One region of the Pseudoneobacillus rhizolycopersici genome, then DNA from elsewhere that is predicted to be linked to it. Evidence: a T-box and tRNA genes for the amino acid it is inferred to sense, from the RefSeq annotation. Region 1 holds a T-box; the other holds one or more tRNA genes.
What was found. A T-box is a leader RNA that pairs with one kind of tRNA and senses whether it is charged. The one in region 1 lies ahead of pheS (phenylalanine--tRNA ligase subunit alpha), so its partner is inferred to be a tRNA-Phe.
Positions count from the first base shown of each region.

Region 2: it has a tRNA-Phe gene. The T-box ahead of pheS (phenylalanine--tRNA ligase subunit alpha) is inferred to sense a tRNA for this amino acid. The anticodon was not compared.

Region 1 covers NZ_JBTOOE010000008.1:82,003-98,202, reverse strand. The annotation lists gene ACX9YW_RS10835 (long-chain-fatty-acid--CoA ligase) at 110-1,810, opposite strand; gene ACX9YW_RS10830 (DUF350 domain-containing protein) at 2,031-2,441, opposite strand; gene ACX9YW_RS10825 (endonuclease MutS2) at 2,463-4,820, opposite strand; gene ACX9YW_RS10820 (CvpA family protein) at 5,082-5,630, opposite strand; gene zapA (cell division protein ZapA) at 5,637-5,897, opposite strand; gene pheT (phenylalanine--tRNA ligase subunit beta) at 6,056-8,470, opposite strand; gene pheS (phenylalanine--tRNA ligase subunit alpha) at 8,489-9,526, opposite strand; T-box leader at 9,596-9,828, opposite strand; gene ACX9YW_RS10800 (TrmH family RNA methyltransferase) at 9,885-10,637, opposite strand; gene sspI (small acid-soluble spore protein SspI) at 10,754-10,960, shown strand; gene ACX9YW_RS10790 (M42 family metallopeptidase) at 11,010-12,095, opposite strand; gene ACX9YW_RS10785 (dUTP diphosphatase) at 12,169-12,657, opposite strand; gene ACX9YW_RS10780 (sigma-w pathway protein ysdB) at 12,755-13,135, shown strand; gene ACX9YW_RS10775 (TVP38/TMEM64 family protein) at 13,180-13,758, opposite strand; gene ACX9YW_RS10770 (DUF1294 domain-containing protein) at 13,826-14,089, opposite strand; gene rplT (50S ribosomal protein L20) at 14,154-14,513, opposite strand; gene rpmI (50S ribosomal protein L35) at 14,551-14,748, opposite strand; gene infC (translation initiation factor IF-3) at 14,762-15,268, opposite strand; ribosomal protein L20 leader region at 15,343-15,477, opposite strand; gene thrS (threonine--tRNA ligase) at 15,631-16,200, opposite strand, start outside.
Region 2 covers NZ_JBTOOE010000030.1:363-16,562, reverse strand. The annotation lists gene ACX9YW_RS20765 (DHH family phosphoesterase) at 1-1,097, shown strand, start outside; gene rplI (50S ribosomal protein L9) at 1,094-1,543, shown strand; gene dnaB (replicative DNA helicase) at 1,669-3,021, shown strand; gene ACX9YW_RS20750 (adenylosuccinate synthase) at 3,210-4,502, shown strand; tRNA gene ACX9YW_RS20745 (tRNA-Lys) at 4,839-4,911, shown strand; tRNA gene ACX9YW_RS20740 (tRNA-Glu) at 4,924-4,995, shown strand; tRNA gene ACX9YW_RS20735 (tRNA-Asp) at 5,210-5,285, shown strand; tRNA gene ACX9YW_RS20730 (tRNA-Phe) at 5,597-5,669, shown strand; gene ACX9YW_RS20725 (DoxX family membrane protein) at 5,712-6,218, opposite strand; gene ACX9YW_RS20720 (peptidoglycan DD-metalloendopeptidase family protein) at 6,773-8,233, shown strand; gene yycF (response regulator YycF) at 8,429-9,136, shown strand; gene walK (cell wall metabolism sensor histidine kinase WalK) at 9,142-10,968, shown strand; gene ACX9YW_RS20705 (YycH family regulatory protein) at 10,965-12,290, shown strand; gene ACX9YW_RS20700 (two-component system regulatory protein YycI) at 12,277-13,071, shown strand; gene ACX9YW_RS20695 (exodeoxyribonuclease YycJ) at 13,077-13,871, shown strand; gene ACX9YW_RS20690 (S1C family serine protease) at 14,313-15,542, shown strand; gene ACX9YW_RS20685 (CxxH/CxxC protein) at 15,670-15,825, shown strand; gene rlmH (23S rRNA (pseudouridine(1915)-N(3))-methyltransferase RlmH) at 15,922-16,200, shown strand, end outside.

The DNA.
Region 1 (16,200 bases):
ATAGTAAGTAACCTGATTAATGTCAATAATCTGAAAAAATTATTCTTGTATAATGGACAAGCCTTATCTGAAAAATAAAGAGTCAAAAATCGACTCTAAAAATAGTCCATTACGTTTGATTGGTCAACTCTTCTAGTTTTTTCTTTTCTTCATCCACTAAAGCTCTTCTAAGAATTTTCCCAACTGCTGTTTTGGGCAATTCTTTTCTAAATTCATAGATTCGCGGGACTTTATAGGCTGCTAATTGTTTTCTAACAAACTTATCTAGTTCATCCTCTGTGAGAGTCGATCCTTCTTTTAAAACAATATATGCCTTAACAGTTTCTCCGCGATAAGCATCTGGTACTCCGGCGGCAACAACCTCTTGGATATCGGGATGTTCATATAATACCTCTTCAATTTCACGCGGATAAATATTAAATCCGCCTGCAATAATCATATCTTTTTTTCGGTCAACAATAAAGAAATAACCTTCTTCGTCCATATAACCTAAATCTCCCGTTAATAACCAATCGTTTCGTAAGGTTTGCGCCGTTTCCTCCGGCTTATTCCAATAGCCCTTCATTACTTGTGGACCGCGTATGGCAACTTCGCCAATTTCACCTGGTGGTAATGGCTCCCCTGTTTCAATGGAAAATATCGCCGCATCTGTGTCGGGCCACGGCACTCCGATACTACCTTTAACCCTTGGTCTGTCCCATAAAAAGTTTGCATGGGTTACAGGAGACGATTCTGTTAAACCATACCCTTCAACTAATTTTCCACCTGTTGCTGTTTCAAAATTTTGCTGCACTTCTACAGGTAATGGTGCTGAGCCAGAGAGACAGGAATCGATTGAAGATAAATCATATTTTTTTATATCAGGGTAATTTAACAGACCGATATAAATAGTTGGTGCTCCTGGGAATAAAGTTGGTTTTTCTTTATGAATGGTTTTTAGGGTTGTTTCTGCATCAAACTTTGGTAAAAGAATCATTTCATTGCCATCCATAACCGCTAACAGTAAGACCGTTGTCATCCCATAAACATGGAATAATGGCAGGATTCCTAAAATTTTTTCTTGCCCTGGTTTGCATTTGTACATCCAGGCTTTACACATCGTGGCATTGGCAACTAAGTTTTTATGAGTTAACATAACCCCTTTTGGAAAACCAGTCGTTCCACCTGTATATTGCAATAAGGCAAGATCTTCTTCAAAATCAAACTCATATCTCTTAAGTTCTTTGGCAGGTTGTTTGAGGATTTCTGTTAATAAATGATTGTTGCCCTCGTGTTTCACGTTAACAACAATGCCATATTGTTTCTTTTGAATAAATGGATAAATTAGGTTTTTGGGAAACGGAAGCGCCTCTTTGATAGCGGTTACAATGACATGTTGCAGGTTTGTCTTATGAATCACCTTCGATAACCGAGGAAATAATATGTCGAGTGTGATGATAATCTTTGAATCGGAATCATTCATTTGATACTCAAGTTCTCTCTCCATATAGAGCGGGTTTGTCATGACAACAACGGCGCCAGCTAATAAAGCACCGAAATAACTAATCACCGCTTGTGGCGTATTCGGTAGCATGATCGCCACCCGATCACCTTTTGTTATTCCTAATTGTTGTAAATATGAAGCGAGATTTGTAGCTTTTTCATGCAATTCATAGAAGGTCATTTCTTTACCCATAAAATGAATAGCAGTCTTGTCGGGATATTCTTTGGCCGCATTGATTAAGTATTGTTGTAATGGCTGGGAAGGATAGGATAGCGTATGGGGTATTTCATCGGGATAAGTCTTGAGCCAGGGCTTTTCTACATGCATCGGCGAACCTCCTTTTTGATTTTTCTAAAAATTCAAATTATAGATAACCACTTTTATTATAATACAGGATATTGGTATAAACAATCACAAAAAAACTACCTAGTCGAACTAGGTAGTTTCCTCTTTAGGCAAAAAACACTAAATAGATGACCCCAATTAATAAAAAACCAGCACATAAACCAATTAGTACTTTTGCTAATGTTTCCACTTTGTTCGCTCCTTACAGGATTCCTGCACCGATGACGTAGGAAAGACCAACTGAGATGACCAGTGCAATAAACCCAACCGCGCGGTTATCCTTTTCTATTTCTTTATCCACATTAAATTTAGGAGTTAAAAATTCAAAAATAAAATAACCAACTAATAATAGAAAAAACCCAAATACTCCCCAACTAATGACGGTAAAAAGATTATCATGCTGCATAATGGAGAAACGAAAAATATTAGCAACACCAAATATTTTTCCTCCAGTTGCCATCGCAACCGCCAGATTACCGTTTTTAATTTCTTCCCAATTTTTATACTTCGTGACTAGCTCAAAAATAGCTAAAAAGACGATCATACAAAGGATGACGACACTATAATAGGCTGCGGTACTCACAAACACATTTTCCCAAAATCCACTATTCATTTAAAAGTGAGCCTCCCTCGCTTATTTAAATTCAACAATGGTAACACCTATACCACCTTCGCCCGCATCACCAAATCGGGTTCTTTTTACGGAACGGTGATTCCTTAAATATTCGGTTACTCCTTGTCTTAATGCTCCGGTCCCTTTTCCATGAATAATCGAAACTCTTGGATAGCCAGCCAATAAAGCATCATCGATATATTTTTCTACACGCATTAACGCATCTTCAAAACGTTCACCACGGAGGTCGAGCTCTAAGCCAACGTGGAAGTCCTTACCTTTGACGATGGCCATTGGCTTCACTTCTTTTCGCTTAGGTGTACTCGTATATTCAAGATCCTTTTCGTTAACTTTCATTTTTAAAATTCCAATTTGCACAACCCATTCTTTATCGGAGGATTGCTCGATAATGGTTCCCATTTGACCGAATGTCAGAACTTTTACTTCATCTCCAGGTGTTAAGCTATGGGTTTTCTTTTTCGTTTTCAGTGTTGCAGACGATTTTTTCACTGTTGGTGTGGCTTCATCGAGACGTTTTCTAGCTTCAATTAGTTCATGCTCTTTTACTTCGGCATTTTTTTCTATTCTCAGTTTGCGCAGTTCTCTGATAATGTGTTCAGCTTCACCTTTTGCCTTGTCAACAATTTCAACCGCTTTTTCTTGAGCCTTCTCATACATGGTATCCTTCTGTTCATAGAAGGCTATCATTTGATTTTGTAGGTCTTTATGAAGCTTTTCGGCATTCTTTAATAGTTCATTTGCCTCAAGACGATCATGTTCAGCCTCGCGCCTACTTGTTTCTAATGAAGCAATCATATTTTCAATTTGATTCGTGTCTGCACTAATTTGCTTACGGGCATTGTCAATCACACGGTCACCAAGTCCTAACCGCTTAGAAATTTCAAAAGCATTACTTCTTCCCGGGACACCTATAAGGAGCTTGTAGGTTGGACTTAAAGTCTCAATGTCAAATTCAACGCTGGCATTGACAACTCCAGGTCGATTGTAGCCATATGCCTTTAATTCCGGATAGTGAGTCGTTGCGATTACCCGTGCTCCACTTTTTATTACTTCATCTAATATTGAGATTGCAAGGGCCGCCCCCTCTTGCGGGTCGGTCCCTGCACCTAATTCATCAAACAAAACTAGGCTATTAAAGTCGACCTTTTTTAGAATATCAACAATATTCACCATATGGGAGGAGAAAGTACTTAAGCTTTGTTCAATTGACTGTTCGTCACCGATATCGGCAAAAACCGAGTCGAAAACGGCCACTTCTGAACCATCTAATGCTGGTATTTGTAAGCCAGCTTGGGCCATCAGAACACAGAGCCCTACCGTTTTTAATGTAACGGTTTTTCCACCTGTGTTTGGTCCGGTAATGACGATGGTCGTGAAATCTTTGCCTAGCATCACATCATTTGCGACAACTTCATCCTTGGGAATCAATGGATGGCGCGCTTTATATAAAGTGATTCTACCATCTTGATTGATGGCCGGCTTAGAGGCTTTTATTTTATGAGCATATCGAGCCTTGGCAAACATAAAATCCAATTCGCCTAAAACATAGACAATGGTTAACAGTTCTTGCTCAAACTGGGCAACGAACGCTGAGAGTTCAGCTAGAATTCGTTCAATTTCGAGCTGTTCCTTCACTCTGATTTCTTGAAGCTGGTTGTTCAATTGGACGATCGCTTGTGGTTCGATAAATAGCGTTGCACCTGATGAGCTTTGATCGTGTATAATTCCGCCATAATGGCCACGGTATTCTTGTTTGACCGGAATAACGTAGCGATCATTACGAATTGTGATCAGCGAATCTGACAACATCTTTTGTGCGTTGGAGGAACGAATCATGCTTTCAAGTTTTTCTCGAACACGAGACTCGCCCACGCGCATTTGTTGGCGAAGGTTACGCAAAGTATCACTCGCGCTGTCTAGAACCTCGCCTCCTTCATCTATGGCATTTCGAATTTTTTCTTCCAGTTCGGCTAAGACCATCATTTTATTCACATATTGACTTAAGATTGGCAATTCGACAGCGTCGGCTATCATGTCTTCTACAAACCGTTTCATTTGGCGGCTGACCCGTACGGTGCTTGCTACTTGCATTAGTTCCTGAGGACTTAATATTCCGCCGATTGCTGACCGTTTTACATGAGGACGTATATTAAAAATACCCGACAATGGCACATTTCCTTTTAATCGAAACACTGTCGCGGCTTCATCAGTTTCTTCCTGTAGCTTTATGACTTCTTGATAATCAGTTGACGGGCTTAACTTATTTACTTTTTCCTGTCCAAGGGTTGAAGAGACAAATGCGTAGATTTGCTCTTTAATTTTATCAAATTCCAAAACCTTTAGAACTCTTTGATGCATGGAGGTAACACCCCTTATCTATTAAATCGGTACGCTGATGTTCATCATTTTTTGATATGTACGGATATTCCTTCTTTTATATACGACGAAGAATGGAATTGGTTTCGTACAAATAAAATTGTTGGAAAAATCCTAGTCCAAATTATGATTTACTCTGTTTGCTTACTAATCATTATGTGATTTAAATGAATGTTTTATTTTTATCACTGAGTAATGGGACGATGGTGTTTCAAACAAATAAAGGAGCTGAACCTATCAGACTCAGCCCCTACTAGCAATGTAGTCAAACCATAGTTCCTTAATTTGTTTCGAAAAGATAGGTGTATTTTTGATAACAGACTGGGCAATTGATGAATCCTTTATCGGTGCTTGGATAAAATCAATTGGAAGCAGTGCCGCAATATATAAAATAATAAAGACCAATAAATAAGCCTCAACAAGACCTAAAATTCCGCCAGCCCAAATATTCAGCTGTTTTAGAATCGGAATATGGGCGATAAAATCTAGCATCGTTCCAATGATTTGGAGGAAAATTTTCACCGAAAAAAAGATAATGGCGAAAGCAATCGCTCGGTAATAGGCATCCTCAAAATGGTCACCGTTAAAAATTGCATGTAGTGCGGTTTCCGTTCCGAAATCAGGATATGGGACCCATAAGGTCAGCTTTGGAGCGAGATCATCATAGTAGGTTGCCGCTATAATAAAAGACACAAAAAATCCTACTAAATGGATAAACTGTAATATAAGTCCTCTTTTCAAACCAACAAAAAATCCGATTAAAAAAATGACAAGAATGACGATATTGAGCATATGGAATCATTCCTTTACTTTAGATAATTCCGCCTCAAGCTTCTCGACTTGATCCTTAAGCTTAACAAAATCGTTCATTGCATTTAAAGCGGTTAATACTGCTAATCTACTAACATCAAGTGAAGGATTCTTAGAACCAATTTCACGCATTTTATCATCAACCATCGAAGCAACTAACCGAATGTGACTAGCACTTTCTGTTCCAACGATGGCATATTGCTGCCCATATATATCAACCGTCGTACGTACCTTTCTCGAATCTGCCAAATCCTACACCCCTATCAAAAAAAAGAATCCTACACACTATCATACCACGAACACCAAAACAGTGAAAAGCCACAACTTAAGACACACACACCCTTTAACGCGTTAAAGCACAGCGGGACTGTCCCGCTGTGCTTTAAAGTGCTAAAGGGTTTGTTTGGTTATGCTCTTAGTACGGCGCCAGTTTTTTGCTCGAGGGCGTTTAGTACTTGTTGATGGGCTTTGGTGACGTCTTCGTCGGTTAAGGTACGTTCTGGATCTAGGTATTTTAATGAGAACGCAATTGATTTTTTGCCTGGCTCTAGGCGGTCACCTTCGTAGAGATCGAATATGCTGATTTCTTTTAGAAGTGCTCCGCCCGCTTCCTGAATGACACTCTTCAATTCATTCGCAGATTTATCCTTCTCCACTACTAGGGCGATATCTCTGGTGATAGATGGATACCTTGGAATTGCTTGATATTTTAACGGCTCTTGGTCAGCAGTCAATATATCCCTTAGATTCAATTCACAAACATAGGTGTCTTTTAAGTCTTTATCCTTTTGAACCTGTGGATGAAGCTGGCCGACAAACCCAATTACCTTGCCATCCAATGCTACTTCTGCTGTTCGTCCTGGATGCATACCTTGAGGAGCAGCCTGGCGATATTCCACACGATCCGCTAATCCTAGCTTAGCAAATAAACCTTCTAGAATTCCCTTTACAACATAGAAATCAACTGGCTTTTTCTCTCCCTGCCATAAATGAGTATGCCAAAGTCCTGTTAAAGCAATTGCCAGATGTTCCTGCTCCTCAGGAAGAATATCCCCTTCGTTTGCTAAGAAAACAGCACCCGCTTCATAGACTCCGGTACTATCATTTTGTCTGGCCGCATTATATTTTAAAATATCTAATAATCCAGGTACAATACTTAAACGCAGCTGGCTTCGTTCTTCGCTCATCGGCATCGCTAAACGAATTGGCTCACGTTTCTCTAACGCAAATTGGGCTGCCTTATCTTCACTTGTTAATGAATAAGTAACCGCTTGAAAAAGGCCAGCAGATTCTAAATAACTCCGAACCCTTCTGCGCTTAGCTTGGTAGTCTGACAATCTTCCAGGAGTGGCTTCCCCAATTGGTAAGGTAGAAGGAATGTTATCATAGCCGTATAAGCGAGCTACCTCTTCGACTAAATCTTCTTCAATCGAAATATCGCCACGGCGAGTTGGTACGGTTACTTTGAATACCTCATTATCCGTTTCAACCTCAAATTGCAAACGATCAAAAATATCTTCCACTGTTTTAACTTCTAAATTGGTCCCAATGACTAGATTGATTTTATCTAAAGATGTTGAAACAACCGCTGGCTGAATGTCCATATGGTCCGCTTCTACTGATCCTTGCAAAACTTCTCCGCCAGCATACAATTCCATTAAATAAGCAGCACGTTCAGCAGCGGCACGAACCCGATTAGGGTCAACACCTTTTTCAAAACGAGCACTTGCTTCGCTGCGTAACCCATGAACCTTAGACGCTTTGCGAATCGTAGTCCCCTTGAAATAAGCTGACTCTAGTAATACCGTCGTAGTGTCAGATGAAACCTCAGAATTCGCTCCACCCATGACACCTGCTAAGGCAACCGGTTCTTGACCGTTCGTAATAACCAATTCATCACTTGCTAATGTTCGTTTAACATCATCAAGCGTTTCAATGATTTCACCTTCATGTGCTAAACGAACTATAATTTCTTTTGAACCTAATTTATCATAATCAAATGCATGTAATGGCTGTCCGTATTCTAATAGGATGTAGTTTGTAATATCGACCACATTATTATGAGGACGAATCCCTGCTGCCATTAATCGCGCTTGCATCCAAAGTGGCGCTGGGCCAATCTTGACATTCTTAATCACTTTCCCGACGTATAGCGGGTTATCTTCTTTAGCATCCACTGTAATCGAAATATAATCGGACGCTTTTTCCTGGGCTAGGGTCAGGGTCGTTTCCGGAAGTTTAACATCTCTCCCAAGAATAGCTGCCACTTCATAAGCTACCCCTAACATACTTAATGCATCTGCACGATTAGGTGTAATGCTTAATTCAAGAACTTGATCGTCACGATTCAAGAGTGTCAATGCATCTACTCCAACCTCTGCATCAGCAGGGAAAACGAAAATACCTTCAGAGTATTCTTTTGCTACTAATTTGCCTTCAATTCCGAGCTCCTGAAGTGAGCAAATCATTCCATTTGATTCTTCACCACGAAGCTTTGCCTTTTTAATTTTGAAATTTCCGGGTAAAACAGCTCCTACAGTCGCTACCGCAACCTTTTGACCTTGAGCAACGTTTTTCGCACCGCAAATAATCTGTACAGGTGTTTCCCCGCCAATATCAACTAAGCACTTGCTCAATTTATCAGCATTCGGGTGCTGTTCCCGCTCTAATACATGACCGACAACGACACCGCTCATTCCTTCATTTAAAATTTTGACACCCTCGACCTCAATCCCACTCTTCGTAATTCTTTCGGCTAATTCAGTCGGCGAAATCCCAGTTAAATCAACATAATCCTGAAGCCATTTATATGAAACAAACATGTTTATACCCTCCCTTATTTACTCTTGAACCGAAAATTGCTTTAAGAAACGCACATCATTTGTATAGAAATGACGGATATCATCAACACCATATTTCAACATTGCAATCCGCTCTGGTCCCATACCGAAGGCGAATCCAGTGTATTTCTTAGAGTCGTAGCCAGCCATTTCCAACACGTTTGGATGAACCATTCCTGCGCCAAGAATTTCAATCCAGCCGGTTTTCTTACATACGTTACAGCCATCCCCGCCACAGATTTTACAAGAAATATCTAATTCAACTGAAGGCTCCGTGAATGGGAAAAAGCTTGGGCGTAAACGAATTTTACGGTCTTCTCCAAAGATTTTTTTCACGAACAATTCTAATGTCCCTTTAAGGTCACTCATGCGAATGTTTTCGCCGACGACTAAGCCTTCAATTTGCATAAACTGATGAGAGTGTGTCGCATCATCGTTATCGCGGCGGTACACCTTTCCAGGACAAATAATCTTGATTGGCCCTTTGCCTTCATTTTTTTCCATCGTTCTTGCTTGAACTGGAGATGTATGGGTACGCAATAAGATTTCTTCTGAAATATAGAAGGAGTCCTGCATATCTCTTGCCGGGTGACCTTTCGGTAAGTTCAGCGCTTCGAAATTGTAGTAATCCTTTTCTACTTCTGGTCCTTCGGCAATTTGATAGCCCATCCCAATAAACAAATCTTCAATTTCTTCAATGATCTTGGTTAATGGATGACGGTTGCCTTGGCGAACTGGACGTCCTGGTAGGGTAACGTCGATTTTTTCAGAAGCAAGTTTGGCATTAATCACAACTGTTTCTAAATCAGCTTGTTTTTCGGAAATTTTAGATGCAATGATTTCACGGACTTCGTTAACCAGTGCTCCCATTTTCGGTCTTTCTTCCTCAGAAATCTTGCCCATTCCTCTTAATACTTCAGTAATCGGCCCTTTTTTCCCTAAGTAAGCAACACGAACATCATTCAATGCCTTAAGGTCAGTAGCCGCTTCAATTAAATTCAGCGCTTCCGTTTGCAATTCTTTTAAACGATCTTGCATTTGATTTTTCCTCCTTTAAAATTAAAAATCTTGCATGATTTTTGAAAAATAAAAAAACCTCTATCCCCAAAAAGGGACGAGGTTCAATTCGCGGTACCACCCTTATAAATGTGTACAAATATGTATACATTCACTTCGTTGAAGATAACGGCTTAGCCGGGTGCACCTTTACACATTAAAGTGGTCCCGGTGCCAACTCTGGAGGTGAACTTCACTTACCCTTTCCATAAAGATGCTTTCAGTCAAGGCATCTTCTCCCTAAAAGTTAGGTACAAGCTACTTTTCTCCGTCAATGTTTTTTGATCATGCAGTTTTGCAAATTATTATATTATAAAATGCGTTTCGTTTCAAATTGTTCTTACCTATTTTTAAAATAATATAGCAATATTCCAGCAGCAACGGCTACGTTTAAAGATTCACTTTTTCCATAAATCGGAATAAAGAGATTTTGATCCGTTCTAGCTAATAGTTCTGGGTTTATCCCATTTCCTTCATTTCCGACAATGATGGCAAATTTCCCTGCAGGTTTCACTTCGGTAAAGGTGGTTGCATTTTCCAAAGCGGTACCAAAAATCGAAACAGACTCAGCTCTTAATTTATTGACCCATTCAAAAAGGTCGCCCCTTAAAATAGGCAAGTGAAAATGGCTACCTTGAGCGGAACGGAGAACCTTTGAATTGTAAATATCAACGCTTCCAGTTCCGACGATAATCATATCAATACCTGCAGCATCAGCGGTACGAATAATCGTTCCGAGATTGCCTGGATCTTGAACTGCATCGAGGAGTAAAAAGCTCTGTCCATCCACATCACTATACTTCGGTTGGACACATACCGCAAAAATCCCTTGGGAGGTTTCCGTTTCCGCCAACTCCTTGACAACTTCCTTATTAATTTGTGTCACGGGGATGGCACCATAGTTCATTCGATGGGGAATCATTACTTCTTCGGAAACAATAATTTCTTGCACCATACCTTTAACTTTTAATGCTTCTTCTAACAGATGAAAACCTTCAATTAAAAAGGTACCTGTGCTTTCCCGTTCTTTCTTTGTATGTAGTTTTTTCCACTGCTTAACCTGTGGATTTTTCGAAGAGTGAATATACTTCACGAGATTCGCTCCTTTAATTGACCTGTTCAATTTTAATATTATATCTTTCTTTGATACATATTAAAAGTAATAATGGAAAAACTTATGTAAGTAATACAGAAAAGGAGTGGGACTTGATGAATTTAAATTTGCGAAATGCGATTGTTCATAACGTTCAAGGAAACACGCAAGATCAATTAAGAGATACCATTGTGGACGCCATTCAAACCGGGGAAGAAAAAATGCTTCCTGGTCTAGGGGTACTATTTGAAATAATCTGGAATAATTCTACTGAAGATGAACGACAAGAAATGCTACAAACGTTACAACAAGGGTTAAAATAAATATGACAAAAAAAGAAACTCCAGAACCAATCCGGAGTTTCTTTTTTTATTATTCGTAAGTAATTTTATCCACAGTTTCTTGATCTAAGCGTTTGGTTACTTCAACAATTAATTTAACCGCATTTTCATAGTCATCACGGTGAAGCATGGCTGCATGTGAGTGAATATAACGTGTGGCCACTGTGATGGCTAATGAAGGCGAACCTTTATGAGCTAAATGAATGGAACCAGCATCTGTTCCGCCACCTGCAATCACATCAAATTGATATGGAATTCCTAACTCATCAGCAACACCTGTAACAAAATCACGTAAACCTTTATGGGAAACCATTGAAGCATCATATAATAAGATTTGTGGACCCTTACCCATTTTGCTCATTGCTTCTTTTTCAGAGATTCCCGGGGTGTCTCCCGCGATACCGACGTCAACACCAAAGCCGATGTCTGGCTCGACAGCATTGGCTGAAGTTCTTGCTCCTCTTAAACCAACCTCTTCTTGTACCGTTCCTACTCCATAAACAACGTTTGGATGGTCAACACCCTTTAATTGTTTTAGGACATCAATGGCAATCGCACATCCAATGCGGTTGTCCCAAGCCTTAGCAAGTAGCATTTTTTCATTGTTCATCACCGTAAACTCGAAGTAAGGAACGACCATATCACCTGGACGAACGCCCCATTCCAATGCTTCCTCACGGCTTGACGCACCGATATCAATGAACATATCCTTAATTTCAACTGGCTTTTTGCGCGCTTCAGCTGATAAGATATGCGGTGGTTTGGACCCAATAACACCAGTTACATCGCCTTTGTTTGTGACAATCGTAACCCGTTGTGCCAGCATTACCTGTGACCACCAGCCACCAACAGTTTGAAATTTCAAGAAACCTTTGTCATCGATTTGAGTAATCATGAAACCGACTTCATCTAAGTGCCCGGCAACCATGATTTTTGGCCCGCCTTGTTTACCAACCTTTTTGGCAATTAAACTGCCTAAATGGTCAGACGTTACCTCGTCCGCAAAAGGCTCGATGTATTTTTTCATGACCTCACGAGGTTCTCTTTCATTTCCAGGAATACCCTTTGCATCGGTTAAATCCTTGAGCATGGTTAGTGTTTCATCTAATTTCGTCATTGATTCGACTCCCTTAATATGTATTCATGATTTATTATACAAAAAGACTTAGCAAAATGCACAAATTTTCACACTAATATCCTGTTTGTTGCCTTTCATAATTTACTTCATTTTTCAAAATGTATGCTTGTTCGATATCTTGATAACTTAAACCAAGTAGTTCTGCTAAAGAAAGATACGCAGAGAACAACTTTTGATAATTCTCAAATGATTGTCCTTCTTTAAAAAGATTTATTGCCGAAAACACAGTCAAAAATTGCTGGGTTAAGTCCTGCAAATGCTTGCTTTCCAGATTTAATTGGTATTGTTCAAACCCACATTCCAACCCCAGGGATAGAATAAAATGAACTCCATCGACAAATTCTTCTAAAATCTTTTCTCTTCGTGCCGGTGGCTTGAGACTCCAAAATTTAAAGCAGCGTGTTTCATTGGCTAGTTCACCTACTTCAACTAATAAGGCGAGAATTTTTTTTTCAATTAAATTCTCATTTTCTAGCTGGTGATTACTTTCAATATGGGAGTCTAAACTCTTTTGCATCTCATAAAGCTTTACTAATTGCATTTTTACCACTCCTTTAAAAAAGATTATAGCAAAAGTTGAAACCTTTTTAAGGTTTAACCGTATAGCAAGAAAAGTGATATTTTTGGAGGAATAAAAGATGTGGTTTCTTCGTACCTTGTTATTTGCGTTAATTTTATTTTTGGTTTATTACCTAATAAAATATATCATTAATCCAAAAAGGAAGCTTGAGTTAGCACATGAACAAAAAAGCTATTATTATTTTGATGATAAGGCGAATGTCCGTAAAAATTTCCTTCTCACTTACAAAGGGGTACTTTTTGAAGGAGAAAAATACTTAGGTGCAACAACTGATTCGTTTGAGGTAGTCTCGATATTTATTTTCCCAAAAGATTCGGGAGCTTTAATGGGCTTAACGAAGTCTGATTTTCGATATATCGAAAAGAAGGTTCAGGACCAATATCCTAATGCGAAAATTGATTGGAAAAGTCCAATCAAAGATTTACTCAACAAAGAATAATAGAAAATGGTTATCCTTTTGACATTGGATAACCATTTTTTTATTTATGAGGTTGAAGCCTTTTTAAAAAATTCCTTCCAACGAATGACGGCTATTTTCTCTCTTAATAAATAGACGAGTACGGTTAGAGCAAATAAAATGATGGCAATAATCGTCGGGGTAAATCGACTAATAAACTGACCAAAGATCGTATAAAAGAATGCCAGTGGTAGATTGGAATAGAAGGAGCCCCTTGCATATTCTTTAAAGTTCTTTTTGCGCTGCATTAAACAAAAGTTCATTAAATGAAAATGAATAAAAGGAATTAACCGTAAAATAGCAATCTGTCCAACTGTTAAATTACGATATTCACCAAACCATTTGATTTTGATGCGCGAGAGTTTCTCATACGTTTTAGGCATTTTATTAATCACAAAATAAAAGGCCAAACTAACGAGCATTAATCCGATTAACGAATATATGGTACCTAGTACGGTCCCAAAGATGACTCCGCCAGCGATGCAAACAATGGCCACTGGCAAGAATAAAAATTGCCTGACGATATGAAAGAAGATAAAGGCTAATGGGGCTAAATATCCAACTGACTTCACAAACACAAACACCATTGTAAGTTGTTCGTCCATTCTGCTCACACCGCCTTCTAATTTATGCCTTCTAAAGCATATAAAATCGGACTAGTTGTTATGACAATTATTTTAAATATAGGTAAATTAAGACCACCTGAATTACTGCTAATAAGGGAAAACCAATCCGAAACGAAGAGTGTTTTGTTTTATGTCTGAAAGCATTCATTCCGATGGTCGTTCCGATTGCTCCGAAACAAATCGCTGTAATCCAGAGTGCTCGTTCACTTATACGCCACCCACCTTTTTGTGCGCGGCTTTTATCAAAGCCCATTAGAATAAAGCCATAGATGTTAATAAAAAGCACGATTAGCCATGTCCAAATCTCCATCGACTATACACCTCTCCTAAAAGATAAAAAGCCACTCCCGAAATCCGAGAATGGCTAGTAAAGATTACTGGTTTAATTGAGCTTTAGCAGCGTTTGCTAATTCAGTGAATGCAGCAGCGTCGCTGATTGCTAATTCAGAAAGCATTTTGCGGTTTACTTCGATACCAGCAAGCTTTAAACCGTGCATTAAACGGCTGTAAGAAAGACCGTTCATGCGAGCTGCTGCGTTGATACGAGTAACCCAAAGTTTGCGGAAGTCGCGCTTCTTTTGGCGACGGTCGCGGAATGCATACATTAAAGATTTCATTACTTGTTGATTGGCAACTTTATATAATGTATGTTTTGAACCGAAATAACCTTTTGCTAATTTAATGACTTTTTTACGACGTCTGCGAGTAACTGTACCGCCTTTTACACGTGGCATGTGTTTTCCCTCCTATATTTCCATAACCATAGATGGCTTAAATGTTTACTAATAAGAAACGAATGCGTTTGTAGTCACCGCTAGAAACTAATGTAGCTTTACGAAGGTGACGTTTTTGTTTTTGAGATTTGTTTGCGAACATATGGCTTCTATAAGCATGGCTACGCTTTAATTTACCAGATCCAGTTCTTTTGAAACGCTTTGCAGCGCCACGGTGAGTTTTCATTTTAGGCATTATGGTATCCTCCTTATTGCTTATCGATTTTCGGTGCTAACATTAAGAACATACTGCGACCATCCATTTTTGGTGGGGACTCAACAGTTGCTACTTCAACACAAGCAGCAGAGAAACGGTCTAGCACACGTTGACCGATTTCCTTATGTGTAATCGCACGTCCTTTGAAACGGATCGATGCTTTTACTTTATCGCCTTTTTCTAAGAATTTAATTGCATTGCGAAGCTTAGTGTTAAAGTCATGCTCATCAATCGTTGGGCTAAGGCGAACCTCTTTAACATTGATGATCTTTTGATTTTTACGCGCTTCTTTTTCTTTCTTTTGTTGCTCAAATTTAAACTTTCCATAATCCATAATCCGGGCTACAGGCGGTTTTGCATTTGGAGCAACAAGTACAACATCAAGATTGACACGAGCAGCAATTTCTAATGCTTCGGTTTTTGTCTTGATTCCCAATTGGTCACCATTTTGGTCAATAAGACGAACTTCGCGAGCGCGAATTCCCTCATTCAACATCATGTCTTTACTAATAGTTAGACACCTCCAAGGTATTTTAGCGAATACAGCAACTTGAATAATTTCCCCGCTAAAAAAACATTAAAAAAGTGTGGATGCATATAACACCCACACTTTACGAAACAAATTTAAAAGAAGTTGTTTTCGTTTAACCTGTTAACTGCCTATATTGGCGCTATTCAGGTGAGAAGCGGGTGCTTCTTCTTATTCGAACGCTTGTATTCAATTACCTTAGCAACTATATCATAAAAAACGATGTATTGTCAAACATAAATAATTTCCGTAACAACGAATTAAATATTATCAAAATATACAACGTTATGCAATAGAATTTTAGAAAAATAACATTTGACAATAATTTACTGTTAGCGTAATACCTCAGCAGCAAGCTTTCCTGAAAAATCAGCTAAAGGAATGATATCGGAATTTTGTTCACCATATTTGCGGACGTTTACCGATTTTGATTCAACTTCCTTGTCACCTAACACAAGCATATATGGAATCTTTTGCATTTGTGCTTCGCGAATTTTGTACCCGATTTTTTCATCGCGACTATCCAGTTCCACACGCAATCCTTTTGATTGCAATTCTTCTAAAACTTCGCGCGCATAATCTGCGTGTGCATCTGGGGATACCGGAATGACTCTTACTTGAACAGGCGCTAACCATGCTGGGAAAGCTCCTTTGTATTCTTCAATCAAGTAAGCAACAAAGCGTTCCATTGTTGAAACAACGCCGCGGTGAATAACTACAGGACGATGGTGTTTGCCGTCTTCTCCGATATAAGTTAGATCAAATCGTTCTGGCAATAAGAAGTCCAATTGAACAGTTGATAAAGTTTCTTCCTTGCCTAGAGCTGTTTTTACTTGAACATCAAGCTTCGGACCATAGAAAGCCGCCTCGCCTTCAGCCTCAAAGTAATTAACACCCATTTC
Region 2 (16,200 bases), on a different contig from region 1:
GTGATCAGGTTGCCGTCAAACATGTTGGCGGTAAGGTTACCTTTTTTGGCGGTAAAACAAACCCCGTTGAAAAGCGGACAAGGGTTAGGGCGCGCGTCATCTCTCATGCCTTAAAGGAGTTAATTCTAGCTAGTGACCAAGTGATTGTGATGGGACATAAAAATCCAGATATGGATGCCATTGGAGCTGCGATTGGGATTAGTAAAATAGCTGAAATGAATCAAAAAGATGGCTTTATTGTGTTGAATTCACAAGAAGTTGATACAGGTGTTAAACGTCTAATGGATGAAATGAAAAGCCAGGAAAAGCTCTTTACCCGATTTATTAAGCCCGAGCATGCTCTAGAATTAGCTACAGACGAAACGCTTTTAGTCATTGTTGACACCCATAAGCCAAGCCTAGTCATCGATGAAAAAATATTAAATAAAATTGAAAAGCGAGTGGTGATTGATCATCATCGCCGTGGTGAGGAATTCATTGACAATTCCCTTCTGGTTTATATGGAGCCCTATGCTTCTTCGACAGCTGAGCTTGTAACAGAGTTATTAGAATACCAGCCGAAGCGTTCTAAAATTGAAATGCTGGAGGCAACCGCTTTATTAGCCGGAATTATCGTTGATACAAAAAGCTTTACACTTAGAACTGGATCGCGTACCTTTGATGCTGCCTCTTATTTGCGGGCCCATGGTGCTGACACCGTTTTAGTTCAAAAGCTTTTAAAAGAAGACGTTCATATGTATGTAAGAAAAGCTAAACTGATTGAAACTGTTGAATTTATTTATGATGGAATTGCCATTGCCAAAGGAAAACCTACTGAAACGTTTGACCAAGTTGTGATTGCCCAAGCGGCAGATACGCTTTTGACGATGAATGGGGTCCAGGCATCCTTTGTTATTTCAAAACGGAATGATGAAACGATTGGGATCAGTGCTAGGTCTTTAGGTGGTATAAATGTCCAGGTTATTATGGAATCCTTAACCGGTGGCGGTCATTTGACCAATGCGGCTACACAACTCACTGATGTTTCAATCGATGAAGCCGAATTGATGTTGAAAACGGCAATTTCTGATTATATTGAAGGGGGAAAAAAGGAATGAAAGTTATTTTTCTAAAAGACGTCAAAGGTAAAGGTAAAAAAGGTGAAATTAAAAATGTAGCAGACGGCTACGCGCAAAACTTCTTATTTAAGCAAGGTTTGGCTGTTGAAGCAAACCAAGGGGCGATCTCTTCTTTAGATGCACAAAAGAAACGCGATGAAAAAATGGCTGCACAAGAGTTAGAGGATGCAAAAAAATTAAAAGAAGAAATTGAAAAGATTACCGTTGAACTAACAGCCAAATCAGGTGAAGGCGGCCGCCTTTTCGGATCTATTACGACGAAACAAATTTCCGACGAATTGCAAAAGAAATTCAACTTAAAGATTGATAAGCGCAAAATGGAGTTAAATGATGCGATCCGTACTCTAGGTTATACAAAAGTTCCTGTCAAATTACATCATGAAGTGACAGCAACCTTAAATGTTCATGTAAAAGAAGGAAATTAATTTTTCGTTCATAATGATGAAAAACATGTTAAAATAAGTATGGTAAAGAAATGTGATCGGTCAGCGGCTGGTCACATTTTTTCATAGAACTGATAAATATCCCTCTTTTAGGAGGTTTTTGATATATGAGTGAATTATTTGCTGACCGTTTGCCTCCGCAAAATATTGAAGCGGAACAAGCGGTTATTGGTGCGATTTTTCTTGAGGCTTCTGCTCTTACAACTGCATCGGAAATTTTAATTCCGGAGGATTTCTATCGGGCTGCCCATCAAAAGGTTTTTAGTGCGATGCTAAAACTGAGTGACCAAGGGAAACCCGTCGATATCTTAACGGTTACGGAAGAGTTAAATGCGACTAAATTGTTAGAGGATGTCGGTGGAGTTAGCTACTTAAGTGAAGTGGCAAGTTCTGTTCCAACAGCCGCCAACATTGAATATTATGCGAATATTGTTGCAGAAAAATCCGTCTTGCGCCGTTTGATTCGCACAGCTACTGGGATTGCCCAAGATGGCTATACACGTGAGGATGAAGTAGAAAGCCTTTTAAGTGAAGCGGAGAAAAGTATTATGGAAGTTGCCCAGCGAAGAAATGCCGGTGCTTTTCATAATATTAAAGATGTACTTGTACGAACCTATGATAATATTGAAACGCTTCATCAACGAACAGGTGACGTTACTGGTATTCCAACGGGATTTGCTGAATTAGACCGGATGACTGCTGGTTTCCAACGTAATGACTTAATCATTGTCGGTGCCCGTCCATCGGTGGGTAAAACAGCCTTTGCCTTAAATATTGCTCAAAATGTGGCAGTTAAGTCAGGCGAAAATGTCGCCATCTTTAGTTTGGAGATGGGGGCAGAACAATTGGTTATGCGTATGCTTTGTGCGGAAGGAAATATTGATGCACAGCGCCTACGAACGGGTACCTTAACGGATGACGACTGGGGTAAATTGACGATGGCCATGGGTAGTTTGTCCAATGCCGGTATTTATATTGATGATACTCCAGGGGTAAGAATTAGTGATTTACAAGCCAAATGCAGACGTTTAAAACAAGAGCATGGGCTAGGAATGATTTTGATCGATTACTTACAGCTCATTTTAGGAAGTGGACGAACAGGCGAGAACCGCCAACAAGAAGTATCAGAAATTTCCCGTTCCTTAAAGCAATTAGCGCGTGAACTCCAAGTCCCTGTCATTGCCCTCTCTCAGCTATCCCGTGGAGTTGAGCAACGTCAGGACAAGCGTCCAATGATGTCCGATATCCGTGAATCAGGATCAATTGAGCAGGACGCCGATATTGTTGCCTTCTTATACCGGGATGACTACTATGACAAGGAATCCGAAAACAAAAACATCATTGAGATCATTATTGCCAAGCAGCGTAACGGCCCAACCGGTACCGTTCAGCTTGCTTTTGTGAAGGAATATAATAAATTCGTCAACTTGGAACGACGCTTTGATGATATTGGAGCTTAATAGATTAAGAGATTAGTATTATGCTAATCTCTTTTTTTGTTATTATGCTAACTTTTTTACGAACATAACTACTAATATATTAATAAATGTTCGTGTTTTGTTTGACTTAAGGGGTGCTTATTGATAAACTAAACAATGGTTTTAATGAATTTAACTTTATGTCCAATTTTTTTGGAGGTGTGTGGCGAATGTCATCAGTTGTTGTAGTAGGTACACAGTGGGGGGACGAAGGAAAAGGGAAAATTACCGACTTTCTTTCGGAAAATGCCGAGGTTGTAGCCCGTTATCAGGGAGGAAATAATGCTGGACATACGATTCGCTTTGACGGGGAAACGTATAAGTTACACTTGATTCCATCGGGTATTTTCTATAAAGAAAAAATTTGTGTAATCGGGAACGGAATGGTCGTTGATCCAAAGGCGCTTATCAAAGAATTGGCTTATTTACATGAACGGAATGTTTCAACAGATAATTTACGTATTAGTAGCCGCGCCCATGTGATTCTCCCTTATCATTTGAAATTGGATGAGGTAGAGGAAGATCGTAAAGGTGCTAATAAAATTGGAACAACGAAAAAAGGAATTGGCCCTGCGTATATGGACAAGGCCGCTCGAATTGGAATTCGCGTTGCTGATCTTTTGGATCGCGAGGTTTTTGAAGAAAAACTTGTTCGTAATCTTGAAGAGAAAAATCGTTTATTTGAACGAATTTATGAAACAGAAGGCTTTACAATAGAAGAAATTTTAGATGAATATTATGAGTACGGCCAACAAATTAAGCATTATGTTTGTGATACATCTGTGGTTTTAAATGATGCGTTGGATGAAGGTCGCCGAGTTTTATTTGAAGGTGCCCAAGGGGTTATGCTGGATATTGATCAAGGAACCTATCCGTTCGTGACTTCGTCGAACCCGGTTGCCGGTGGTGTGACAATTGGTTCAGGTGTTGGACCGACTAAAATTAAGCATGTTGTCGGTGTGTCTAAGGCCTATACAACTCGTGTTGGCGATGGTCCCTTCCCTACCGAATTAAATAATGAAATCGGTCATCAGATTCGTGAGGTTGGTCGGGAATACGGTACAACAACAGGTCGTCCGCGTCGTGTAGGATGGTTTGACAGCGTCGTTGTCCGCCATGCCCGCCGTGTCAGTGGGATCACTGATTTATCATTAAACTCGATTGATGTATTGACAGGGATCGAGACATTGAAAATTTGTGTGGCATATCAATATAAAGGTGAAGTCATTGAAGAGTTTCCGGCTAGCTTAAAGGTATTATCCGAGTGTGAGCCTGTGTATGAAGAGTTTCCAGGTTGGACAGAGGATATTACGGGCTGCAAATCATTAGATGAGCTTCCTGCTAATGCACGTCATTATTTAGAAAGAATTAGTCAGCTAACTGGGATTCCGTTATCGATTTTCTCAGTTGGCCCAGATCGTTCGCAGACGAATGTCGTGCGGAGTCCTTGGAGACAGAGTTAGTTAGGGTTTTGGCAGGGATTTTACCTTGCATGTTTCTGTTGTAAAGAGCCTTGCGAATCGCAGGGCTTTTTTTCGGGACATAGAATCCGTTATTTGAAGATAATAGCCGATAATCAATAACTACCGGACATTGGTTCCGTTATTTGCCTAAATACAAGGAAAAAGACCCTTATTTAGCATAATAACGGAACCAATGTCCGCGATACTAGAAAAATAAACACTTTTCAACTAAATAACGGAACCGATGTCCGGAAAAAATTTTTAAAGAAAACTATTGCTATTATTAAGACTATCATGCTATTATAAAAAGCGTCGTCATAAATAGAATATCAATATGAGCCATTAGCTCAGTCGGTAGAGCATCTGACTTTTAATCAGAGGGTCGAAGGTTCGAGTCCTTCATGGCTCACTCTCTAAATATGGCCCATTGGTCAAGCGGTTAAGACACCGCCCTTTCACGGCGGTAACACGGGTTCGAATCCCGTATGGGTCATTGGCTTATAGCTGTCAGTTAGGAACTGACAAGCGCGGTTTTGAAGCTGGCAGCTATTTATACATAATATCTGGTTCCGTGGTGTAGCGACGAGCGACACTCCCATGAAAGGGCTACGAGTTGTCTCGACGCATCAGCTTCCTGAATAGGCTAGCAGAGGAAGAGACAGTTAACCTTCATAAGCTATGTGTATAGTATAAATAATATAATAATTGGTTCCGTGGTGTAGCGGTTAACATGCCTGCCTGTCACGCAGGAGATCGCGGGTTCGATTCCCGTCGGGACCGCCATTTAAATTTGGCTCAGTAGCTCAGTCTGTAGCGCACGTCCGAATAAGCTACATGGAATAAGCTTCAGCGTACCGATTGAACCGCATCTTGAATATGCTTTCTGAAATCGGGACGAAGATTTATCAGCAGGAACCCTTTAAGCGGGGAAAATAATTATCATGGCTCAGTAGCTCAGTCGGTAGAGCACGTCCGAATAAGCTACATGGAATAAGCTTCAGCGTACCGATTGAACCGCATCTTGAATATGCTTTCTGAAATCGGGACGAAGATTTATCAGCAGGAACCCTTTAAGCGGGGAAAATAATTATCATGGCTCAGTAGCTCAGTCGGTAGAGCAAAGGACTGAAAATCCTTGTGTCGGCGGTTCGATTCCGTCCTGAGCCATCAAAAAAGAGGTCGATTCCTAAGAATCAACCTCTTTTTTTGTTACGCCAGATTCTTGTTGCCGAGAACTTCTTTACCGAAACGTTTGCGGAAGAACGGAATGACATAACGGTCTAAACCGAATACCCCTGCATTGTAACCAGCAATCATAATCAATACTCCCATTAATATATCAGTTGGGTTGTGAGACACAGTACCTGATAATAGGAAACTGAAGTTCATGACGACAGCGAAGAAAGCAGCAGCAGTAGTTAAGCATCCAAGAATTAAACCAAGACCGACCAAGAATTCTCCCCAAGGAATGAGTACGTTAAACAGATCCGCATTTGGGAGGGCAAAACTTTCAAGAAAAGATACCCATCCTCCGTACACCACTCCATCTGGTCCAACAACCGGATTGGCAACGGCTCCTTTTAAGAATCCACTAGCATCAAATCCGCCAGTTAGTTTATGAAATCCTGCAGTCATCCAGGCAAATCCTAAATATATTCTTAGAGCGGCGAATAGGGCGGCAGAAACCTTGCTATTTCTTAACCATTTGACTAACATATCAATCGCTCCCTTTCAATAAAATAATAATTAATTAATGATTACACTGTAAATATACTATAAACTGAGTCATTAATGTTGATATTGTGAAAGTATTCACAATATCGCAAAAAGAAAATGGCAAAGTATTGAACATTGCCTCAATCTTTCATACTTGAACTCGTTTATAACAAAATAAGACACTAAAACGTTACTTTTGTAACATAATTGTAATAATAGGATAAGCCTATACGGTTTGACTCGGTAACTTGTCCTATTTCATAATGAAAAGGTGATTCCCACTAACTATCTAGATTCCATGCGGTTCTAGGCATTTATTACTATCAGTCTAGTGGAAATTTTCAAACAAATTAATTCCAAATATTTCCCAAATATCGTAACAAAATGTCAGTTTTTATACATTTTTGTTACATTATAAAGACTATTAAACTTTTTTCAGTATTTTTATGATAAAGTTAAGGGGTGCTAAAATCGTAGCAATAATTAACAATAGTGAAATAGCACTAGATTACGAGATAGTTGATTGATTTTCGTAGTTTAGGAGGAAAGTAATAATGATAAAATCATTTATAAATAATCTTCCCAGGCGTTTAAAGGGAATGTTCAGCCCAAAGGCAAAGAAAATCGCCATCTCTTCCCTGCTTACTACATCATTGGTATTTGGGGTTGCAGCTAATCCATTAGCGAAAGAGAGCTTAACAACCGTTTATTATGTTTATTTAAATAACGAATACATAGGTACCATTTCTGACAAAAAGGTTGTAGAAGAAGTTGTTACAGAAAAAGTGGAACAATTTAAAAAAGAATATAAAAACTTTGATTTAGAATTGGGGTCACAGTTATCCTATATCCCTGAACAAGTTTTTCGCTCTACAGCGAATGATCAATCAGTCGTTGCAATGCTAGACACTGAATTAAAGCCCCAAATTGAATCAACGGCAGTTATCATTGGAGGTCAACCTGCAGTTTATTTAGAAAATGAAGAGCAGGCTAATCATGTGATTCAAAGTCTAAAATTAAGATATGTGACGAAGGAGCAACTAGCTGAGCTTGCGGAACGTCAAAAGTCTCCTAATATTGACCTACCACCATTAAATAAAAATGAGTCTCGTATACTAGACGTTTATTTTAGTGAAGATGTTACAATTAAATCCGAAAAGACCCAGCCGGAAAAGATTTTAACAGTTGTGGAAGCTGTTAAGTTAATCCGAAAAGGTACGTTAGAAGAGAAAAAATATCTTGTTCAAGAAGGCGATGTTTTAGGGTCTATTGCTATGGACCATAACTTATCGTTAGAACAAATTTTAAAAATTAATCCAGATTTAAATGAAAATTCTTTGTTACAAATTGGCCAGGAAGTAAATGTAACGGTTCCACAAGCCTTAGTAAATGTGATTGTTGAAAAAGAAGTGAATAAGCGTGAAAAAATCCCTTATCAAAAGCAAGTGGAAGAAACCACGAAAATGTATAAGGGTGATATAAAGGTTAAACAAAAAGGTCAAGAAGGCGTTCGCGCCGTTACTTATGTGATTTCCCAGGAAAATGGCCAAACGGTGAAAAGACAGACGGTCAAAGCTGATGTCCTTGTTAATCCAGTAACAAAAGTGGTTCTAAAGGGTACAAAGGTCATTCCGTCGCGTGGTGAAGGAAACTTCTCATGGCCAACATCAGGAGGTTATGTATCTAGCCAGATGGGTTATCGCTGGAGTCGGATGCACAAGGGAATTGACATTGCTAGACCAAATGATCGTACAATCAAGACAGTAGATAATGGTGTAGTCGTTTTTGCAGGCTGGGATGGCGGCTATGGTAATAAAATTGTTGTCGACCATCAAAACGGTTATCGTACCGTATATGCTCACCTGTCTTCTATTGAAGTAAATGTAGGTCAAACCGTGCCTAAGGGTTCACAAATTGGTGTTATGGGTTCAACAGGTGATTCAACAGGTGTCCATTTACATTTTGAAGTATATAAAAACGGATCATTAGTAAATCCGCTAACCATATTAAGATAATGCAAAGTAAAGCCGCTAGATTCGTCTAGAGGCTTTTTTTATTAGGATGTGTGAAAGATAAAGGTCGTTTTAAGCATCTGTTGATGGGAGCAGAAACCAACAGTTTAATGTAGCCAGCCTTTTATTAAATAGAAAACTACGTTAAGAAATGATAAAGTATTGATAAGACACCTATCTCAAGGGAGGTTTATTCTTATGAAAAAAATCTTAGTTGTTGATGATGAAAAACCGATTGCAGATATATTACAGTTCAATTTGAAAAAAGAAGGCTACGAGGTTGTTTGTGCCTATGATGGGAATGAAGCCCTCAGAAAGGTTGAAGAATTTCATCCAGACCTAATTCTCCTTGATATTATGCTTCCACAGCGGGATGGTATGGAGGTTTGTCGTGAGGTTCGCAAAAAGTATGAAATCCCTATAATCATGTTAACGGCAAAGGACTCGGAAATCGATAAAGTATTAGGCTTAGAACTTGGTGCAGATGATTATGTAACCAAGCCGTTTAGTACGAGGGAATTGATTGCTCGGGTAAAAGCAAACTTACGTCGCCATCAGCAAGTGCTGAATGTTCTCGATACGGAAGAAGAAACGAATGAAATTGCTATTGGTTCGTTAATTATCCATCCTGATGCCTATGTTGTTTCCAAGCGGGGTGAAACAATTGAATTAACTCACCGGGAGTTTGAGCTTTTACATTATTTAGCAAAACATATCGGTCAAGTGATGACGCGAGAGCATTTATTACAAACAGTTTGGGGTTATGATTATTACGGCGATGTGCGTACGGTTGACGTTACCGTTAGAAGATTGCGGGAAAAAATTGAAGATAGCCCTAGTCACCCAACTTGGATTGTTACTCGTAGAGGAGTGGGTTACTACCTTCGTAATCCTGAACAGGAGTAACCAAAATGAAAAAGGTTGGTTTTTTTCGCTCCATCCATTTAAAGTTTGTTCTCATATATGTGTTGCTGATATTAATTGCAATGCAAATTATCGGAGTTTACTTTGTTCGGCAATTGGAAGAAACATTATTGACCAATGCCATCCAATCTTTAACGGAACGAGCCAATTTATTGGCTTATGATATTGAAGAAGAAATCATTAAGGAACGAAGTAAAGAGGATCCGACAAGGGAAGAAGCGATTAAGAATATTTTAAAGGATTACGATGCCGTTGATATTAATGAAATACAGGTCATTGATGCTCGAACATTGAAAATTATCGGTACATCCGAAATGGATAACCAAGGGATTGTTGGCCAAAGGACAACTAAATTAATCGTCAAACGTTCGATTGCCCTTGAGGAAGAAGTAAATGATATTTTCATCGATCCCCAGTGGGGGCATCGTACATGGGTATTAGCTAGGCCGATTATCTCCAACCGTGAGGTCATTGGCTCTATCTATTTAGTAGCTAAGATTGAGCACATTTTTAGTCAAATGAAGACCATTAACAATATTCTGGCTTCGGGGACTGCTATAGCCCTCGTCATTACAGCTGTTCTCGGTGTTTTATTAGCTAGAACGATTACAAGGCCGATTTCGGATATGAAAAAACATGCGTTAGCAATGGCTAAAGGGAATTTTTCTAGGAAAGTAAAGGTTTATGGGTATGATGAAATTGGTCAGTTAGCCATGACCTTTAATAATTTGACCAAAAAGTTGCAAGAGGCCACAGCGACAACTGAGGGTGAAAGAAGAAAGCTTTCTTCGGTATTGTCTTATATGACAGACGGTGTAATTGCAACCGACCGTAAAGGCCGTGTCATCCTCATTAATGAACCTGCTTTGAAACTTTTAAATGTTTCACGTGAAACAGTGCTTTCCCAGTCCATTGTTACATTGCTAGGTTTAGAAGAGAATTATACATTTGATGAGTTAATTGAAGAGCAGGACTCGGTCATTCTAGATTACAGTACAAAAAGCAAGCATTTTATTTTGCGTGCTAATTTTTCCGTTATACAAAAAGAAACAGGCTTTGTGAACGGTCTGATTACCGTCTTACACGATATTACGGAACAAGAAAAAATTGATATGGAACGGCGTGAGTTTGTTGCAAATGTATCTCATGAGCTGCGGACACCTTTAACAACAATGCGCAGTTATTTAGAAGCATTAGCCGAAGGGGCTTGGCGTGATGAAGAAATTGCACCAAAATTCCTTGAAGTAACCCAAACGGAAACAGAACGGATGATTCGTCTGGTGACGGATTTATTACAGTTATCCAAATTAGATAGTAAAGATTATTTATTATCAAAGGAATGGGTTAATTTTATCTCGTTCTTCCATCGAATTATTGACCGGTTTGAGTTAACTAAGAATCCGGATGTGACCTTTGTTCGCTTACTGCCCGATAATCCCATGTTTGTTGAAATTGATGAAGATAAAATGACTCAGGTTTTGGATAATATTATTTCCAATGCCCTGAAATATTCCCCAGAAGGTGGACAAGTTACCTTCACCGTCGAGGAAGAATTAAATTTTATCGTTGTAAGCATTTCTGACCAGGGAGTTGGGATTCCGAGCGATAATATCGATCAAATTTTTGAACGGTTCTTTCGAGTTGATAAAGCAAGAACGAGGAAACTTGGAGGTACTGGTTTAGGTCTTGCAATTGCTAAGGAAATGGTGAATGCTCATGGCGGTAATATTTGGGCTGCAAGTGAAGAAGGAAAGGGAACGATTATTTCCTTTAGTCTTCCTTACGAGCGTTCTGAAGAGGATGATTGGTCATGACATACGAAAATATGAAATCGCTGATTTTAACAATTCTTGTCTTGGGAAGTTTTTATTTTACTTGGAATTTATGGACCTATCAGCCAAAATACGAAACCATTGAGAAAAGTCATTATGTTGAGGAAGTATCAATTGGTGAAAAAAGAGAAATGAAAAAAATTATTAAACCTGATATAGCCTTGTTTCATATGGGAGAGCGCCATTTTGGCACGGAGACGACGAGTGAGTTAGAACAAATCATTCGTCTAATGAGTCAATGGGAAATCGATGAGGTTAAAAATTATACAAATAAAGTGGAGGATTTTCATGAACTGGTTCATGGTGATGGGAATGTCGAAATTATATTTCCAGACGGGGTCCCATTGCCGATTTATAAAAATGTACTTACATTTGCCAATGAAAAATCATTGCCACAGTTTCGCTTTGACCGCATCGTGATCAATATGAAACAGCTGCAAAAGGAAAGCAGTCCGCTTTATTTTATCTCATATGAAAACAAACAGGTTTATAGTGGTTATGTGAACAGCTCGCAAATAATGAATTTCAATGAATCCATTTTTAAACATGCTGACGAGTATCCAACTTATTTTGCCTATGAACCAAGGAAGGAACGAATTATCTTTCTACCAGAGTCTGAAAGAATGATGATGATGTATAAGTATTATCCTGACTTTCTTGAGTCTGAAAAATTTAAGGAAGCACTGTTCCCAGACCCTAGTTTTGTCCAAAAATCGTTTATTCCAGAAGGCGAAGAATATACAGACGGCTCAAGTAAAATGAATATTTTTAATAAGGACTATTTACTTTTTTATGTGAACCCCGTGGAGGAAAGTGAATTTATTGGCAAATCCTCAGAAGTTCTTCAGAGGGGGATCGATTTTATTAATGAGCACGGAGGCTGGACAGATCCGTACCGTTTTGTTTGGATGGATGAGTGGAATCAACAGATTACCTTTCGTCTGTACACATCGGATGGCTACCCGGTCTTTAATGAAAGTGGAATGTCGGAAATGATTGAAGTATGGGGTCGTACCGACATTACGAAGTATTTGCGGCCTAGTTTCACTCTCAATCTCCCTCTACGTTCCGAAATGGTTGAAGTCCAAACACCGTCTGGCAGGCAAATTCTTGATTTTTTAAAAAATCAAAAGGATTTTCAAATGGAGTTGTTACAGGATTTAAGGTTAGGTTATAAGATGGAAAAAGATGCAAAACAACCCAGATTGATTGTCTTGGAGCCGGCCTGGTTTTACCGTTATAATGGAGAATGGGGACAGGTTCGCCTAGATTATTTAAGGGGGGAACGAAATGGATTGGAGTAAAATCAAAACCATTTTTATTATTTCCTTCCTGATCTTAGATATTTATTTGTTATATCAGTACAAGCTAATTCGTGATGCCAATCAGTATAAGTTTTTATCTGAGGTTTCTTTAACGGACAAGCTGAAAACAGATGAAATAGATATGATTGAATTATCGAATGAAGTGGTTCATGACCGATATTTAAGTGCGAAACCTAAGGAATTTACTCATGATGAATTTAGTTTTCTTAAGGAACAATCCATTACGATTATGGATGGTACGTTGGTTGTCGGGGAGTTAACCAATCCAGTTCCGTTAAGTTCCAATTTTGATCCTTTAGAGGCGCAGAGTTTTCTTAATTCTTACGTCCTTTTCGGGGACCAATATGGTTTCTGGAACATCGATGTGGAGCACAAAACAATCACTTTTTACCAGAAACATGATCAAAAGATGTTCTATGAAAATATGAATGGGAAGGTTGTTTTATATTTAAATAATCTTTTTCAAATTGAATCCTATCATCAAACCTATTTAGGGGAAGTTGAAAATTTAACGGAAAAAGAGGAAGTGTTACCAGCCACAAAAGCGATCGAAACGCTTTATCAAAAGGGTGTTTTGAAACCGAAGAGTAAAATCACAAAAGTGGAGCTTGGTTATTCGACTCTAGTACAGTTGGCAGCTTCTCAGGTTTTGACCCCTACTTGGCATGTGGTCGTTGGGGATCAAACCGATTTATATGTAAATGCCTTTGAAGGGCAGATTATCCAATTTAATAGTGAAGAATCAAGTAAGGTGGAGTGAGAAACATGTCTTTAAAGCTGAGTGTTCTGGCAAGTGGAAGTACGGGGAATGCCATTTATGTAGAAGCTGAAGGACAGTCATTTTTAATAGACGCCGGATTTAGCGGGAAGCAAATGGAAGGCCTTTTTAAACAAATCGATCGAAAAATCGATGACTTATCAGGGATTTTTGTAACGCATGAACATAGTGATCATATTAAAGGAATCGGCGTATTGGCGCGAAAATATCGGATTCCAGTCTATGCGAATGAGCGCACTTGGAAAGCGATGGACCCGCTGATTGGTGAGGTGGCATTGGACCAGAAGTTTGAGTTTCCAATGGAAACGGTTCGCTCTTTTGGTTCGGTTGATGTGGAGTCGTTTGGTGTTTCACATGACGCGGTTGAGCCGATGTTTTATGTGTTCCATCATGGTGGAAAAAAGATTGTGTTGATTACCGATACCGGCTATGTCAGCGACCGGATGAAGCGGATTATCGCCAATGCGGATGCCTATGTTTTTGAGAGTAATCATGATGTGCAGATGTTACGAATGGGACGTTATCCGTGGAGCATTAAGCGCCGAATTTTGAGTGATGTCGGCCATGTGTCCAATGAAGATGCGGCGCTTGCTATGAGTGAAGTGATTGGCGACAATACGAAGAGTATTTATTTGGCACATTTAAGTTTGGATAACAATATGAAGGAATTAGCGCGGATGTCAGTGGCGCAAACGCTAGAAAGCACAGGGATTATTGTCGGTGAAACATTCCAGCTGTACGATACCGACCCCAAAGTGCCGACGAAATTAGTAGCGGTTTAATAGGATGTGGTTTTGGAAACCTACCTCAGAGCAATTGGCTGGGGTGGGTTTTTTTTGATGTTTGACGGGAATGGGGCTGTTGGGAGGTTGGTCTTTTGGGGTTTAGAGGAGGAGAATTCCCGAAGAAAGGTTATCTGCGGTAGGTTTTTAAGAAAAAAAGGAGGAAACTTGCCGCAGAATGGAATGTGAGGTAGGTTTTTAAGAAAAAAAGAGGAAACTTACCGCAGAATAGAATGTGAGGTAGGTTTTTAAGGAAAAAAGGAGAAAACTTACCGCAGAATAGAATGTAGGGCAGGTTTTTCGAAAAACGGGATTTTTACCTACCGCAGAACCTTAGTTAATAGTTCATTATTTTAATTTTCCCTTCGATTTGAGTATAATTATGGTTATAAAGGCAAAATAATTCATAGTGATTTTCGAAGCTAGAAAGGATTGGTGTCTATGGGTTACTACGACGATCACGCTACTGAAGGACGTTATCGGCAAAAGGGGAATCGGGGTGGTTTTTTCGTTGCTAGCCTTGTTGGGGCCATCTTGGGGGCCATTTTAGTCATTATTGCAATACCTACTTTAGCCAATTTAGATGTATTGCCGTATCAAGTATCACCATCCAACATTACAGGTGAAGGGCAGCAAACCTCCTCTGGGCAGGAGAAACCGACCTCACTTAAGACTGTTAAGGTCGATATCGACACACAAATTACGAGAGCAGTTGAAAAAGCGGGTGATGCGGTAGTTGGTATAACGAATCTTCAAACCGCTAGTTTTTGGTCAGATCGTGGGTCAGTTGAAGCTGGGACAGGATCAGGTGTTATTTATAAAAAAGCAGGCGATAAAGCCTATGTTGTGACAAATCACCACGTCATTGAGGGGGCCAACGATCTTGAAGTAACACTCGATGATGGAACCAAGATCCCGGCAAAGCTACTTGGAAGTGATATTTGGACCGATCTCGCTGTCCTTGAAATACCGGCGAAACAAGTTAAAAAGGTCATTGAATTTGGAAGTTCGGAAAACTTGAAACGTGGCGAACCGGCCATTGCAATTGGAAATCCATTAGGTCAGCAATTTTCTGGGTCTGTTACTCAAGGAATCATTTCTGGTTTAGAACGAACGATTCCGGTCGATATCAATGAAGATGGAATTGAAGACTGGCAAGCGGATGTTATTCAAACGGATGCTGCCATTAATCCAGGGAATAGCGGTGGAGCATTGGTTAATATTGAAGGGCAATTAATTGGAATCAATTCGATGAAAATTGCTCAATCCGCTGTAGAAGGAATTGGTTTAGCTATTCCCATCGATAATGCAAGACCGATAATCGAGGATTTAGAGCATTTTGGTGAAGTTCGACGTCCTTATATGGGAGTGGAACTAAAGTCAGTCGAAGAAATCCCGGCTTATTATCAACAGGAAGCACTAAAATTACCACGCGATGTTAATTATGGTGTAGCCATTCGCAGAGTTGAACCTAATTCACCAGCTGCTCTAGGTGGTATCCAAGAGCTGGATGTCATTGTTGGACTAGATGGTGAAGAAATACGGAATGTCATTGACCTACGAAAACATCTATATAATGAGAAAAATATCGGTGACCAAATGACGGTCAAATTTTACCGCAATGGAAAATTAAAAGAAACAACCTTAAAATTAGGTGGAGAAACATTCTAATTTTGGTTATCCACAAAAACAGGAGAGCAAATGCTTTCCTGTTTTTTTATGTAGTGCTAAGATGATTTGTGGATAAATTTTTTTGAAAATAGGGGAACAATAAGGGAAAAATCTAGGGAGGATACAAATGATTTATTGTTGCGAGGAGCATGTAGAACTGGCTTTAGACGTAATGGTAGATGAGTCCGGCTCATTTCCATTATTAAATAAGGTCGAAAATCAGTTATCAACAACCTGTGAATATTGCGAAAAACAGGCTGTATATATTGTAGGGAACGAATGATCGCATACAAGATGTGGATAATAAATGTGGATATGTGGATAAGTTTTGTGGATAACTTGTTTGTAAACTGTTTGTAACATGGTGAGGTTGTGGATTGTGAATATTTCAATAATATCTGTTGGTAAATTAAAAGAAAAATATTTAAAGCTGGGGATAGATGAATTTACGAAACGTTTATCGAGCTATGCGAAAGTTGAGTTAGTTGAGGTTCCCGATGAAAAGGCTCCGGAGCAATTAAGTGAGTTAGAAATGGAACAGGTAAAACAAAAAGAGGGCGAAAAGATCTTAGTAAAAATTTCGCCAGATACATATGTGATCGCCCTAGCCATTGACGGAAAAATGAAATCGTCTGAGGAGTTGGCTGACTCCTTGGAC